4 regions of the Litorilituus sediminis genome follow, and region 4 is predicted to be linked to each of the others. Evidence: predicted binding sites of a transcription regulator. Region 4 holds the regulator's gene; each other region holds the start of a gene.
What was found. Region 4 encodes sigma-54, which starts transcription at its own class of promoters, with help from an activator protein. Its sites were predicted from a motif close to GTTGGCACGNNNNTNGNNT; they were not measured.

Region 1 (3,218 bases), 810 kb from region 4:
CTCGCTAAATGATCAAATACTTAGTCAACTTGGTATGAATGTTACCAAAGAGCTTAAATTGACTGTAGTTTTTTAATATTTGCTTTAAAAGACAAAAAAAAGCTCACCGAAGTGAGCTTTTAGCTATTGTTTTCGTTAGCGTTTATACGCTGTAGTACATATCAAATTCTACAGGGTGCGTAGTTGAATTTAATGTTTCAACTTCTTCACGCTTAAGAGCGATGTAGGCATCGATCATATCGCTGTCCATAACACCACCTTCCATTAAGAACTCTTTATCTGCTTCTAATGCATCTAACGCTTCTTCAAGTGATGATGCAACTTGTGGGATAGCAGCCGCTTCTTCAGCTGGTAAGTCGTATAAATCCTTGTCCATAGCATCGCCAGGGTGGATTTTGTTTTTGATACCGTCAAGACCTGCCATAAGCATTGCTGAGAATGCTAAGTATGGGTTAGCTGATGGATCTGGGAAGCGAACTTCAATACGGGCAGCTTTTGGTGAAGGTACAATTGGGATACGAATTGACGCACTACGGTTACGTGCCGAGTAAGCAAGCATTACTGGTGCTTCAAAGCCCGGAACTAAACGCTTGTACGAGTTAGTTGAAGCGTTAGTGAAAGCGTTAAGTGCTTTAGCGTGCTTAATGATACCGCCGATGTAGTATAAAGCCATTTCAGATAATCCGCCGTACTTATCACCAGAGAATAAGTTAACGCCATCTTTAGCTAAAGATTGGTGAACGTGCATACCTGTGCCGTTATCACCTACTAATGGCTTAGGCATAAAGGTAGCAGTTTTACCGTAAGCATGAGCAACGTTATGGACAACATACTTATAGATTTGCACTTCATCAGCTTTTAATACCATAGTGTTGAAGCGACAAGCGATTTCGTTTTGACCCGCTGTAGCAACTTCATGGTGATGAGCTTCAACAACTAAACCCATATCTTCCATAACTAAACACATAGCTGAACGTAAGTCTTGTGAAGAGTCAACTGGTGCTACTGGGAAGTAACCACCTTTAACGCCTGGGCGGTGACCTGTGTTGCCATCTTCATAATGCGTTGCACCATTCCAAGCCGCTTCTTTATCATCGATTTTGTACATAGAGCCAGACATGTCAGTGTGGAACTTAACATCATCAAATACGAAAAATTCTGGCTCTGGACCAACTAATACAGTATCAGCAATGCCTGTGCTACGCATATACTCTTCAGCGCGATGTGCTACAGAGCGTGGGTCACGGCTATAGCCTTGCATTGTTGCAGGTTCAACAATGTCACAACGAATGTTTAAGGTAACCGCTTCTGTGAAAGGGTCTAGGATAGCTGTTGATGGATCAGGCATTAATACCATGTCTGATTCATTGATACCTTTCCAGCCAGCAATTGAAGAGCCATCGAACATTTTACCGTCTTCGAAAAAGTCTTCATCAATTTGGTGATGAGGTAATGAAACATGTTGCTCTTTACCTTTTGAGTCAGTGAAACGAAGATCAACGAATTTTACATCGTGCTCTTTAATTAAATCGAATACTGCTTGTGACATTGTGTCTCTCCAGTGGTGTTAGTCTAAAATTTATTTATTCACTATTAGCTAGAATCATGCCAGAACAAATGCATTTGATTAATAAGGGTTTTTCTGAAAACCTTAATTGGTAATGCACCAAGATGGTGCTTGTTGCGCCTTTAATTGGTGCACTTTATTTGTTCTTGGACAGCTAACTATAGAGCAAAGTTTCTAATTTAGCTGCAATATTTTGTAAAAAGGCTTTGTAAAAAGGTTTTGTAAAAATGACGTGCTAATAAAGCGACTGTTAATAGTCAGGAGTAATAACCTTGGCTTAACGATACGACAAAGCAATCAATTAATTCCCCAGTTTAAAAACATACCTTCTTTAAGCTGCTAATTTTTATAAGGTACTAGGTTAAAAGAGCCAACTTGTTATAATGCTTGAGTAAGTTGTTAAGGCTATTGCGGTAAGGACGTAATTTAATTTTAAGAATACGGAGTTCTTCATGAATAAAGTTGGTTTGGCTCTAGTGCAAGTACTGGCCATAGCGATAAGTGTATTATTTTTACCGTCAATGAGTCTTGCTCAAGACGAACAGACAAGTTGGCAAAAACCAACCCCCATCTTTAAACAAGAATATGATTGGCTTCGCCTTAGCTCAGATGAGTGGTTAAAGGGTGATATCATTTCTATGTATGATGAAGAGTTAGAATTTGATAGTGATGAGTTAGATATTCAAAAGATTGATTGGGAAGATGTTGCTGAGCTGCGCAGTAAAAATTGGCAAAGTATTCGAATGCTCGATGGTACGATTGCTGAGGGCTATTTAGTGGTAAAAGATGGTAAATTAAGCTTAGTAAAAAATGGCCAAACAAGACATTATGAGCTGGCGAATTTATTATCGATCGCTTCATCAGGACAAAATGAACGTGATCTGTGGGATGGCTATGCCAATATTGGTATTAATTTGCGTGAAGGTAATACCGTACAGTTTGATTATACCTTTACCGCAGGTATGCAAAGGCGTAGCGCTAGCAGCCGCTTTAAAACAGATTACACCGCCAACTATAGTAAATATAAAGACCAAGATACTAATGAAAAGAAAGTTACGGCTAACAGTGATAGGTTAACCTCAACTTATGACTGGTTTTTTAGTCAAAAGATGTATTTAAGAGCAATGGACTTTGAATATTTTTCTGATGAGTTTTTAAATATTGATCGCCGTATTCGCTACGGTATTGCTATGGGTTATCATCTTGTCGATAACAAAACGACCACCTGGGATATCAATGCTGGTCCTAGTTATCAAAAAACCTACTTTAAGGATGTTGAAGACGGTGAAAGTAATACAGAATATTCACCGGGTTTAGTATTAGGGACAGACTTTACTTATGAAATTACCCGTGACATTGATTATGATGTTTCATATAGCATTCAAATTGTTGATGAAGCCTCGGGTGAGTTGATTCATCATTTTGAAACAGGTTTAGAAGTAGAGCTGACCAGTGATTTTGACTTAGATTTAACCTTTTACGCTGATAGAACCGAAAAGCCTAAGAAAGATGGCGATGGGATAGTACCTGAGCAGAATGATTATCGCTTAGTTATTAGCCTAGGTTATGACTTTTAGAGTCTTATAGAATAGTTTGCTCAAAACGATCATTACGGTCGTTTTTTTACGTCTTATGAAGAGAATGTTTATTA
Region 2 (3,218 bases), 1.7 Mb from region 4:
AATAGTCACTTGAGGTTGGATTAAATAACCCGCACCTGGTGTTACCATATTGCCTTCTTCATCCATGGTAAATTGACCATTTCGGGTATAAGCCGATGAACCATCAGGCATTAACACTTCAAAAAAGCCTTCACCTTGTACCATTAAATCAAGAGCATTATCTGTGGTGATCATATCCCCTTGGGTATGAATTTTTTGCGTAGCAACTACCTTAGTACCTGCACCTAGCATTAAGCCAGAGGGCGCTTCAGTATCTTGCGCAGTTCTACCGCCCGGTTGGTTAATGTTTTGATAAAGTAAGTCTTCAAATACTGCGCGGCTTTTCTTAAAGCCGACAGTACTGGCATTTGCCAAGTTATTAGAAATTACCGCAATATCTTTAGTTTGCGCATCTAATCCTGTTTTACTTATCCATAATGCTGGGTTCATAAATCACCTCGTGTACTGATCAATTTTCAGTGATAATTAAGTTAGAAAGCACGTAATAAAGAAGATGAGCTAGAGTCAATTTCTTCCGCGGTTTTCATCAATTTCAATTGCATTTCAAATTGTCTTTGTAAGGCAATCATTTCTGTCATTTCATTAACTGGGTTAACATTACTGGACTCAAGCTTGCCGCCCATGACTGTGACGGTAATGTCTGCCTGCTCAAGCACACCATCTTTTCGTCTGAATAAACCATCGTTACCTTTTTCAAGCATACGAGGATCTGGGTTAACTAATTTCAGTTGTCCCGCTTCTTCTTGTACTGATGCTGGCGCACCTTCAGGCTGAACCATGATGGTGCCATCTCGAGTAATTTCGATATTATTTACAGGTAGCGGCAAGTAAATTGGCCCACCATCACCGACAACTAATTGACCATTACTGGTTTCTAAAGCGCCTTCTTCGGTTAAACGTAAGTGTCCGTTTCGAGTATAGGCAACTTCACCTGTAGCATCTTGCACTGCAAGCCAGCCTTTACCTTCAATAGCAATATCTAGTGAGCGACCCGTACTAATTAAACCACCCGAGTCAAAATTTTGGCTAGCACGCTCGGTCATAGAAAACACACGGGTTGGTTGACCTTCACCATAGGCTTGCATACTTCTCGCTTGCGCTAAATCAGCCTTAAAGCCTGTGGTTTTGGCGTTGGCTAAGTTATTGGCATTAATTGATAAGGCCTGCATATTCTGTTTAGCGCCACTCATGGCGATATAAAGCATCTTATCCATGGTCATTACCTAATAAAAAAATTCATATCAATAGATAATGCAAAGGCAATGCCAACAATAGATACTTAACCTGAGATGGGAAATAAAAACGTTGTAGAGCTTTGCAGAGCTTTACTGAAGAGAGAAACAAAAATGCCACTAAAGCAGAGGGAACCTTAGTGGCAAGTTAACAAGTTCGCTTAAGTTAATTTTAAGCTCAACGCTATAATAACATAGCGCTCAAATCACTATCTGATTTGTAGTATGGTTTGGTTCAGCTGGTTATCTACTTCCAGCGCTCGCGAGTTCGCTTGGAAGTTACGCTGCGCTGAAATCAAATCAATTAACTCAGTGGTTAAGTTTACATTTGATTGCTCTAACGCTGATGAGTTAATAGTACCAAAAGTGCCTGAACCACCTTCGCCAGCAAGCGCTTCACCCGAAACTATACTTTCTTTCCAGCTGGTATTACCAATTTGCGTTAAACCTTGTTCATTAGCAAAATTCACTAAAGCGATTCTTGATAGAGGCTCTGAAGTACCATTACTGTAGGTCGCTCGTACTAAGCCATCAGGGCCAATATCAATGCCCGTTAAGCGCCCCACAGCTAAACCATTTTGGTTCAATGCGGTTACTTCAAAGTTAGAAGCAAACTGAGTTGGCTCATTTGGATTTGGCGCTAAAGGATCTAAGTTAAAATCAATTTGAATAGTTTGCGAAGATTCTGCACCATTTGAAAGAATGGTCGAACCTAACTGCTCCGTTATTATACCATCAGCTAATGGCGGGAATTGATCAATGAAGTCACCCGAACTAGTGAACTCCAACCTAGCGCCAACCAAACCAAAATTACCGGCATTAGGTGGTGGCAACGGTCTAGTAGATAATGGGCCTGACGCTGCACCACCGACTCGCCCATTTGCAATAGCATCAGTATTTGGATCTTGAATATCGATTGGCACCCCATCTACCGCGGCAAACATCAACCATTGATTGGGGTTAACAGTAGGATCATCTTTGACAAAATAATAGGTCATCACATGACTATCACCTAAAGAGTCAAAAATAGTCACTGAGGTTGAGTTATTAAAAGTAAGTGGATCTTCTGGATCAAAATTACCAGGTGCGCCTGATATATATGCATCACCTGCCGGTAAGTTCATCCGAATATCAACTTCGCTAGTAGCCGTAGGAGCACCAGACGATGTAGGAATACGAATTGGCTCAGCGGTACTTAAACTCACCGAAGCGGAAGAGCCATCAGAGTTAACAGGGAAACCTAATAAGTGACCACCTTGTGAGTTAACAACAAAGTTATCCGCATTTAATTTAAACTGACCCGCACGCGTATAAGAGGTTTCTAATGAACCTAACTCTGGCACAGTGGCAAAAAAGCCATTACCAGTAATCGCTAAATCAAGGGCGTTGTTAGTAAACTGAATACTACCTTGAGAAAACTGCTGAGCAACATCGGCGGTTAATACACCATCACCCACTTTTGTTTTACCCGATGCCAATAATGAAGCGGCATAAACATCAACAAATTCAGCACGCGACTCTTTAAAACCGACGGTATTCACGTTGGCAATATTATTTGATGTCACATCTAAATCTTTTTGCGAGGCGTTTAACCCGCTTAGTGCAATATTAAATGACATAATTTAACCCTCTTTTAAAAATTCTGCTCTTTAACAACTAAGCAAGTACATGAATTAATATTTGCTTAGTTGTCTTTAAATAAGCTGTTGCTTACTTAGAAAAATTGTTTAACCTTCAGATACTTCAACCACATCAGCTAATGCCATGGCATTGCCGCCATTTAGGTTAAGCATAATATTACCGCCTGCGCCTGCTAACGTAACACTATCAACTTTACGGTAAGTCATGGCTTGTAACTCTGACGCTTGCCCGTCAATAAGACCGGCAATTCTAAAACGGTATGCGCCAGCTGGCGCTGGGTCACCATTGGCCATTTGCCCATTCCAGACAAAACCAAACTCACCCGCATCAATATTACCTACAGGT
Region 3 (3,218 bases), 120 kb from region 4:
ACTGGGCAATAGTATTTTACCAAGTAACACCATCGGCGTTGTAGGTGTTATTAATGTCCGATATATAAAGAGAGTGATTATTATGAAAAAACTAGTGCTTGCTGTTGCAGCAACTGTTGTTATGGCTTCACCTGCATATGCTGGTGATGCTGCTGAAGGAAAGAAAAAATCAACTATGTGTGCAGCATGTCACGGTACTGACGGTATCTCTATGGTTCCTATGTATCCTAACCTAAAAGGTCAAAAAGAAGCGTATTTAGTTAAGCAACTTAAAGACTTTAAATCAGGCAAGCGTAATGATCCTACTATGAAGCCTATGGTTATGGCGCTTACAGATGCAGATATGGAAAACCTTGCTGCTTTCTACGCCAATATGAAATAAGCAGTGCTTTCTGCTAATAATAAACCACTCATTTGAGTGGTTTTTTATTGCCTTTTTTATAATCAAGGCAAAAAAAAAGCCTCACTAAGTGAGGCTCTTAACAAACTAAAGAATAACTAAAAATTAAGCTTTCTTACGACGTTTAGCACCAGCTAAACCTAATAGACCTAAGCCTAAAATAGCTAAAGTGCTTGGCTCTGGAATTGTGTTACCGTTTGCTAAACCATTTGATGAACCGTACAAACCTTGGAAAATTACATTTGAACCAAAGCGAACATCAGAGCCTAATAACTGAGAGTCAGTATCAAAGTGATATGCAGCTGCACCACTAGTTACATCCCAAATTGAATCAATTGAACCCGCTGCTGGTGTAAAGCCTGCACCTTCTTGTAAAGATTTAAAAGATAGACCTAAAAATAAAGTACCATCTAAGGCATTGTTTGCATCAGCCTGACCTTGGATATTAGCATAATCAAAGTCTGCAGAGTCATCAAAATAAATATTGAAGTAACCTGAAGCTGCTGATGCTGCTAAATCAAATAGAGAACCATCAGTTAAGTCACCATCAAAAACTAAACCACCGAAGCTAAAAGTTAACTCACATGTAGCACACACAAATGGGCTTGTTGCAGCTGATTTGCCGTTAAAGGTAGTGATCTCACCAATACCTTGTAAAACAGAACCTACTGTACCTGGAACAACGGCATTGATATCAGTAGTACCTGGCGCAGATCCAGGAGGGTTTACATACCATTGAGTAAAATTCCCTGAAGAAATAAAGTCATTGGCTGTTAATGAAGCGAAATCTGGATCCCAAGTAACGCCACCAATAGTAATCTCATCTGCTGAAGCTGAAAAACCAGCTAAGGCCACAACCGATGCTGCGACTATTTTCTTAAATGTATTCATTTTTCATCCTTAAAGTTAACTAATGCTGTTAATCAATGTTTATTAGATAAATTAAATTTTTACTATTGCCAATAAAGCATCATCCATGCCAACATTAAAAAACACCAGCAAAACAACATCTTAATAAAAAACAAAGTCATCTACTTATCAAAGGTGTAAAATAGTCTGACAACACTAAAGTGCAAATTATACTGAGTTAATTTTGCGAATGCTCAAGGTGCTTTAAGGCACTATCTAGGTGATCTTTCACTGCTTTATCCTGTGAACCCGCCGCAATCGCCCGCTGTAAATAGTCAATAGCCTGCTTATATTGCTTGTCTTCAGATAAAATCACGCCATAACTCGCTAAAATAGCAGAATTCTCAGGCTGTACTTTATAGGCTTTCCCTATGTTTTCTAGTGCTTGAGTCATTTGCCCTAACTTATATTGATTCCACGCCAAGTTATTAAGAATTAAAGGATCTTTAGGTAAAAAATCATGCAGTATCTGGTAGTGTTTTACCTTCTCAGCTCTTTGCTCATTACTGAATAACTCAATTAACAATAAACGTATTTTGACATCGCTAGGCTGACGCACTAAATATTCTTCAAGTAGTGCTACAGCTTCTTGCGCTTGGCCATTAAACTTCAATGCCCTTGCCAATCTAACGGCATTAACGCCATTTGCTTCGCCCTCATACAAAGAGGCATATGACTCTATGGCCTTAGCATAATCTCGCTCATATAGTGCTATATCACCCGATGCGGCATCAAGTAAGCTGTGCTGTACTTTCTGCTCTTGTAATGTTGTTAATACATTTTTCGCTTGTGCCACTTGCTTACTCTGACTGGCAAAATAAGCATATAAAATTAATGCTCGAGTATTCTCTGGGTAAAATTCAAGCAATTGCTGACTTACCTGAAATGCTTGTTCGATATTATTGAGCATTTCAAAACTACTCATATAACGTAGATTCAAAATGTAATGAGAATTATCGAGCACTAACCCTGATGCATAAGCTTTGTTAGCAAGATTGAATGCTTTTTGTTCTAGATAATTATCACCCAAAATTAACCAATACGCTGGCGTTGTAGCAAGGTTTTCAGCTTTAGCTTTTAATACGCTTTGTGCTTTATCCAATTGATTATTATGTTTATATATTTGAGCTAAGGTGATGATTTGCTCTATGGTTTTTTCATCAGGTAAAGTCTCAAGATAGTGAATAGTCTTTTCCGCATAATCAGCTACCGTAGATAATTCTATCAAAGCAGCCAAACCACCTTTATGGTTTGGTGAAAACTTTAATAAATCATGCAATTGCATAAAAGCAGATTCGTATTGCTCGGTATGAATAAAAAGTTGTACTAAGCTATATATGCTACCAATATCACTTGGTTTAGATACTAAGCTTTGCTTAAATTTTTCAATAGCCAATTCAGGCTTTTGCTTAGCGATATGGATATGACCATAAATCTTGTCTGCTAAATGTGCATCATCTTCCTGAGCTTGAAAACGTTCTGCGATCTCCGCTGCTTTATCATATTCAGCAAGTTTTATGTATTCTAGCGCTAATCGTAGGTCAACATCTGATAGTTGCAGCGTTAATAAACTAGCATTTTCAATAAGTGCTATACCAGCTTTATTATCACTAGCTAGCATGCTTAAACCTTCATTGGCTAGGCGTATCGCTTCTTGTTCTTTGATAGCAGACATTTCACTGTTTTTTGCTAGGTCATCCAGCAAAGCAATATCTTCAAACCTAAAACCTTCAAGCTCATTTAACTGTACATTCTGCTTGGTTTCATAACCCAATTTAAATCGAGTAATCAATAATAACTTAGTAATTGGATGATCCGCTGAAAACTTATGCTCAACAACATTCAAATGTGCATATGTTTGCTCAATATCATTTAAATGGTATGAACTTACACCTGCAATAATTCTTGC
Region 4 (3,218 bases):
GCGTTAGCTTGCAAGTAGAATCAGGGCAAATTGTTGGCTTACTTGGCCCTAACGGTGCAGGAAAAACGACATCCTTTTATATGATTGTCGGCTTAGTGCCCAACGATCATGGTCAAATTATTCTCAATGATCACGATGTAACACTTGCGCCAATGCATGAAAGAGCTAGGCAAGGCATAGGCTATTTGCCGCAAGAAGCCTCTATATTTAGAAAGCTCACCGTGACTGAAAATATTATGGCTATTTTACAAACGCGTAAAAACCTTTCTAGCCAAGAAAAGTCTGAAAAGTTAGAGCACCTACTTGAAGAATTTAATATCTGTCATATAAAAGATAACTTAGGTATGAGCTTATCTGGTGGTGAAAGACGTCGTGTGGAAATCGCCAGAGCGCTGGCAGCTGATCCAGAATTTATCCTATTAGATGAACCATTTGCTGGTGTTGACCCAATTTCGGTTGGCGACATCAAAAAAATCATCATACACTTAAAGCAAAGAGGCATAGGGATTTTAATTACTGACCACAATGTTAGAGAGACATTGGACGTTTGTGAACACGCTTATATTGTCAGTCATGGAGAAATAATCGCAGAAGGCAATGCAGATCAAATTCTTGCTAATCAGAAGGTAAGAGATGTATACCTTGGCGAACAATTCACGCTATAGTTAGCAATGTAAAGTGTGACAACAAGAATTAGAATATAAGATTAGGAAAAAGTAACACCTAGATGCGCCCTACACTACAGCTCCGTATTGGACAACAATTAACAATGACTCCACAACTGCAACAGGCAATAAAACTGTTGCAGTTATCTACGTTAGAGTTGCAACAAGAAATCCAAGAAGCGCTTGAAAGTAACCCCTTGCTTGAAATTGAAGAAGGCCAACAAGGGGAAGTAAATTCCGAGCAGAATAACTTAGAAGAAGCGTTTTCCGCAGAAGCTAGCTCAGATATTACCAGTAGCAAGGATACAGATGAAGCCATTGCCAGTATTGATGAAATCAGCACGACTGAAGCCATGGAGAAAAGCGATATTCCTGAAGAGTTAAACATAGATACCACTTGGGAAGAAAGCTATAGTGCAGGCGTATCAAATACAGGCGCTGTCAGCAGTCCTGCAGATGATTATACCTATCAAGGGGAAACCACCGACTCTATTCAAGATCACTTATTATGGCAAATGGAGCTAACTCCATTTACAGATACCGATAAAACTATCGCAACAGCTATCATAGAAGCGGTTGATGATGCTGGTTACTTAACGGTTTCCAGCGAAGATATTCTTGAAAGTGTCGGTTTAGAAGACATTGAACTTGATGAAGTGGAAGCGGTATTAAAACGCATCAATATGTTCGACCCTATTGGCGTTGCCGCACGCTCAATTCCCGAATGTTTAACCATACAGCTAAATCAATTTGATCCTGAGACCCCTTACTTAAAAGAAAGTAAGCAAATCATTAACGATCATATTGATTTATTAGGCAATCGCGATTATCGCCAATTAATGCGTAAAACTAAGCTTAAAGAAGATCAACTACGCGAAGTTATGCGCTTAATTCAAAGCCTTAACCCTAGACCTGGCGATGCCGTCATTAAAAGCGATGATCAATACGTTATCCCTGATGTATCAGTTGAAAAGAAAAATGGTCGCTGGGTTGTTGAGCTTAATTCAGACACAGCACCTAAACTGTCTATCAATCAGCAATATGCTGCCATGACTAAAACTATGAAGTCTTCAACTGATGGGCAATTTATTCGCGCTAATTTACAAGAAGCGAAATGGTTCATTAAAAGTTTAGAATCACGCAACGATACCTTACTTAAAGTATCGAACTGTATCGTGCAAAGACAACAAGGCTTTTTAGAGCACGGCGAAGAGGCTATGCGCCCTATGGTGCTTAATGATATTGCCGAAGCCGTTGATATGCATGAATCGACTATTTCCCGTGTTACCACACAAAAATACATGCATACGCCAAGAGGTATATTCGAACTAAAATATTTCTTCTCAAGTCATGTTAGCACTGAAAATGGCGGCGAATGCTCATCTACAGCCATTCGTTCATTAATTAAAAAGCTGATACTAGCCGAAACACCAGCCAAGCCATTAAGTGATAGTAAAATGGCTGATTTACTTGCTGAACAAGGCATTAAAGTAGCGCGACGTACCATTGCCAAGTACCGAGAGTCTTTGGCAATCCCACCGTCAAATCAACGTAAAAGTTTATTGTAGAACACTAATTCAAAAACAAAAAAGGATACGACTTATGCAAATTAATCTTTCAGGTCATCATGTTGAACTTACCGACTCATTACGTGAATACGTCAATACAAAATTTGCCAAATTAGAACGTCACTTTGATCAAATTAATAACGTTCACGTTATTCTAACTGTAGAAAAACTGGATCAAAAAGCAGAAGCAACGGTACATATGAAGGGTGGTGAAGTATTCGCGTCTTCTGTAAATGCTGATATGTATGCCTCAATTGATACCTTAGTAGATAAGCTAGATCGCCAAATTCTTAAGCACAAAGGTAAAGTAGCGAGTCACTAATTCCTTTCTTATTTAAACTATGAAATTACAAGAAATTCTTTCACTGAACTGCACATCCTGTGCAGTTCCAGTGACAAGCAAAAAGCGCCTATTAGAACAAATTTGTCAGCTTGCAGCCGTTGAAATAGGCAATGCTGATCCAAGTGACTTACTCGATAGCTTACTTGATAGAGAAAAAATGGGTAGCACAGGCATTGGCAACGGTATCGCTATTCCACATGGTCGCTTGAGCAATAGTCATAAAGCGGTCGCAGTACTTATTACAACCGAAAAAGCGATCGATTTTGACGCCATAGATAACCGCGATGTTGATGTCTTTATCAGCCTATTTGTACCAGAAGATAGCTGCCAAGAACACTTAGAAACCTTGCAATGTATTGCAAAACTGTTTAGTAATAAACAAACTATTAAGCAAGTGCGCAAATGCTCAAACGATAAGCAGCTATATGACCTTATCCAGCAAGCCAGTTAAATTAAATTGCTATTACTAACGGTATTAGTACAGACTAATCAAGTAAATACAGGCATATCTTGCTATGAAATTAATTATTGTTAGCGGCCGTTCAGGCTCAGGAAAATCAGTTGCGTTACGGGTGTTGGAAGATCTCGGCTATTATTGCGTTGACAATATTCCAGTCAATTTACTACCGGCCTTAACTCACA

Region 1: a site for sigma-54 is predicted at 1,595-1,613, ahead of glnA (glutamate--ammonia ligase). Genes of this name have one in related genera too.
Region 2: a site for sigma-54 is predicted at 1,252-1,270, ahead of flgF (flagellar basal-body rod protein FlgF). Genes of this name have one in related genera too.
Region 3: a site for sigma-54 is predicted at 1,366-1,384, ahead of EMK97_RS12790 (PEP-CTERM sorting domain-containing protein). Genes of this name have one in related genera too.

What each region holds. Positions count from the first base shown of each region.
Region 1 covers NZ_CP034759.1:2,189,971-2,193,188, reverse strand. The annotation lists gene glnA (glutamate--ammonia ligase) at 143-1,549, opposite strand; gene EMK97_RS09760 (DUF481 domain-containing protein) at 2,020-3,144, shown strand.
Region 2 covers NZ_CP034759.1:1,252,122-1,255,339, forward strand. The annotation lists gene flgG (flagellar basal-body rod protein FlgG) at 1-429, opposite strand, end outside; gene flgF (flagellar basal-body rod protein FlgF) at 471-1,214, opposite strand; gene flgE (flagellar hook protein FlgE) at 1,442-2,851, opposite strand; gene EMK97_RS05670 (flagellar hook assembly protein FlgD) at 2,960-3,218, opposite strand, start outside.
Region 3 covers NZ_CP034759.1:2,879,676-2,882,893, reverse strand. The annotation lists gene EMK97_RS12795 (c-type cytochrome) at 83-382, shown strand; gene EMK97_RS12790 (PEP-CTERM sorting domain-containing protein) at 506-1,291, opposite strand; gene prsT (XrtA/PEP-CTERM system TPR-repeat protein PrsT) at 1,488-3,218, opposite strand, start outside.
Region 4 covers NZ_CP034759.1:2,995,815-2,999,032, reverse strand. The annotation lists gene lptB (LPS export ABC transporter ATP-binding protein) at 1-665, shown strand, start outside; gene EMK97_RS13290 (RNA polymerase factor sigma-54) at 728-2,233, shown strand; gene hpf (ribosome hibernation promoting factor) at 2,268-2,555, shown strand; gene ptsN (PTS IIA-like nitrogen regulatory protein PtsN) at 2,575-3,027, shown strand; gene rapZ (RNase adapter RapZ) at 3,092-3,218, shown strand, end outside.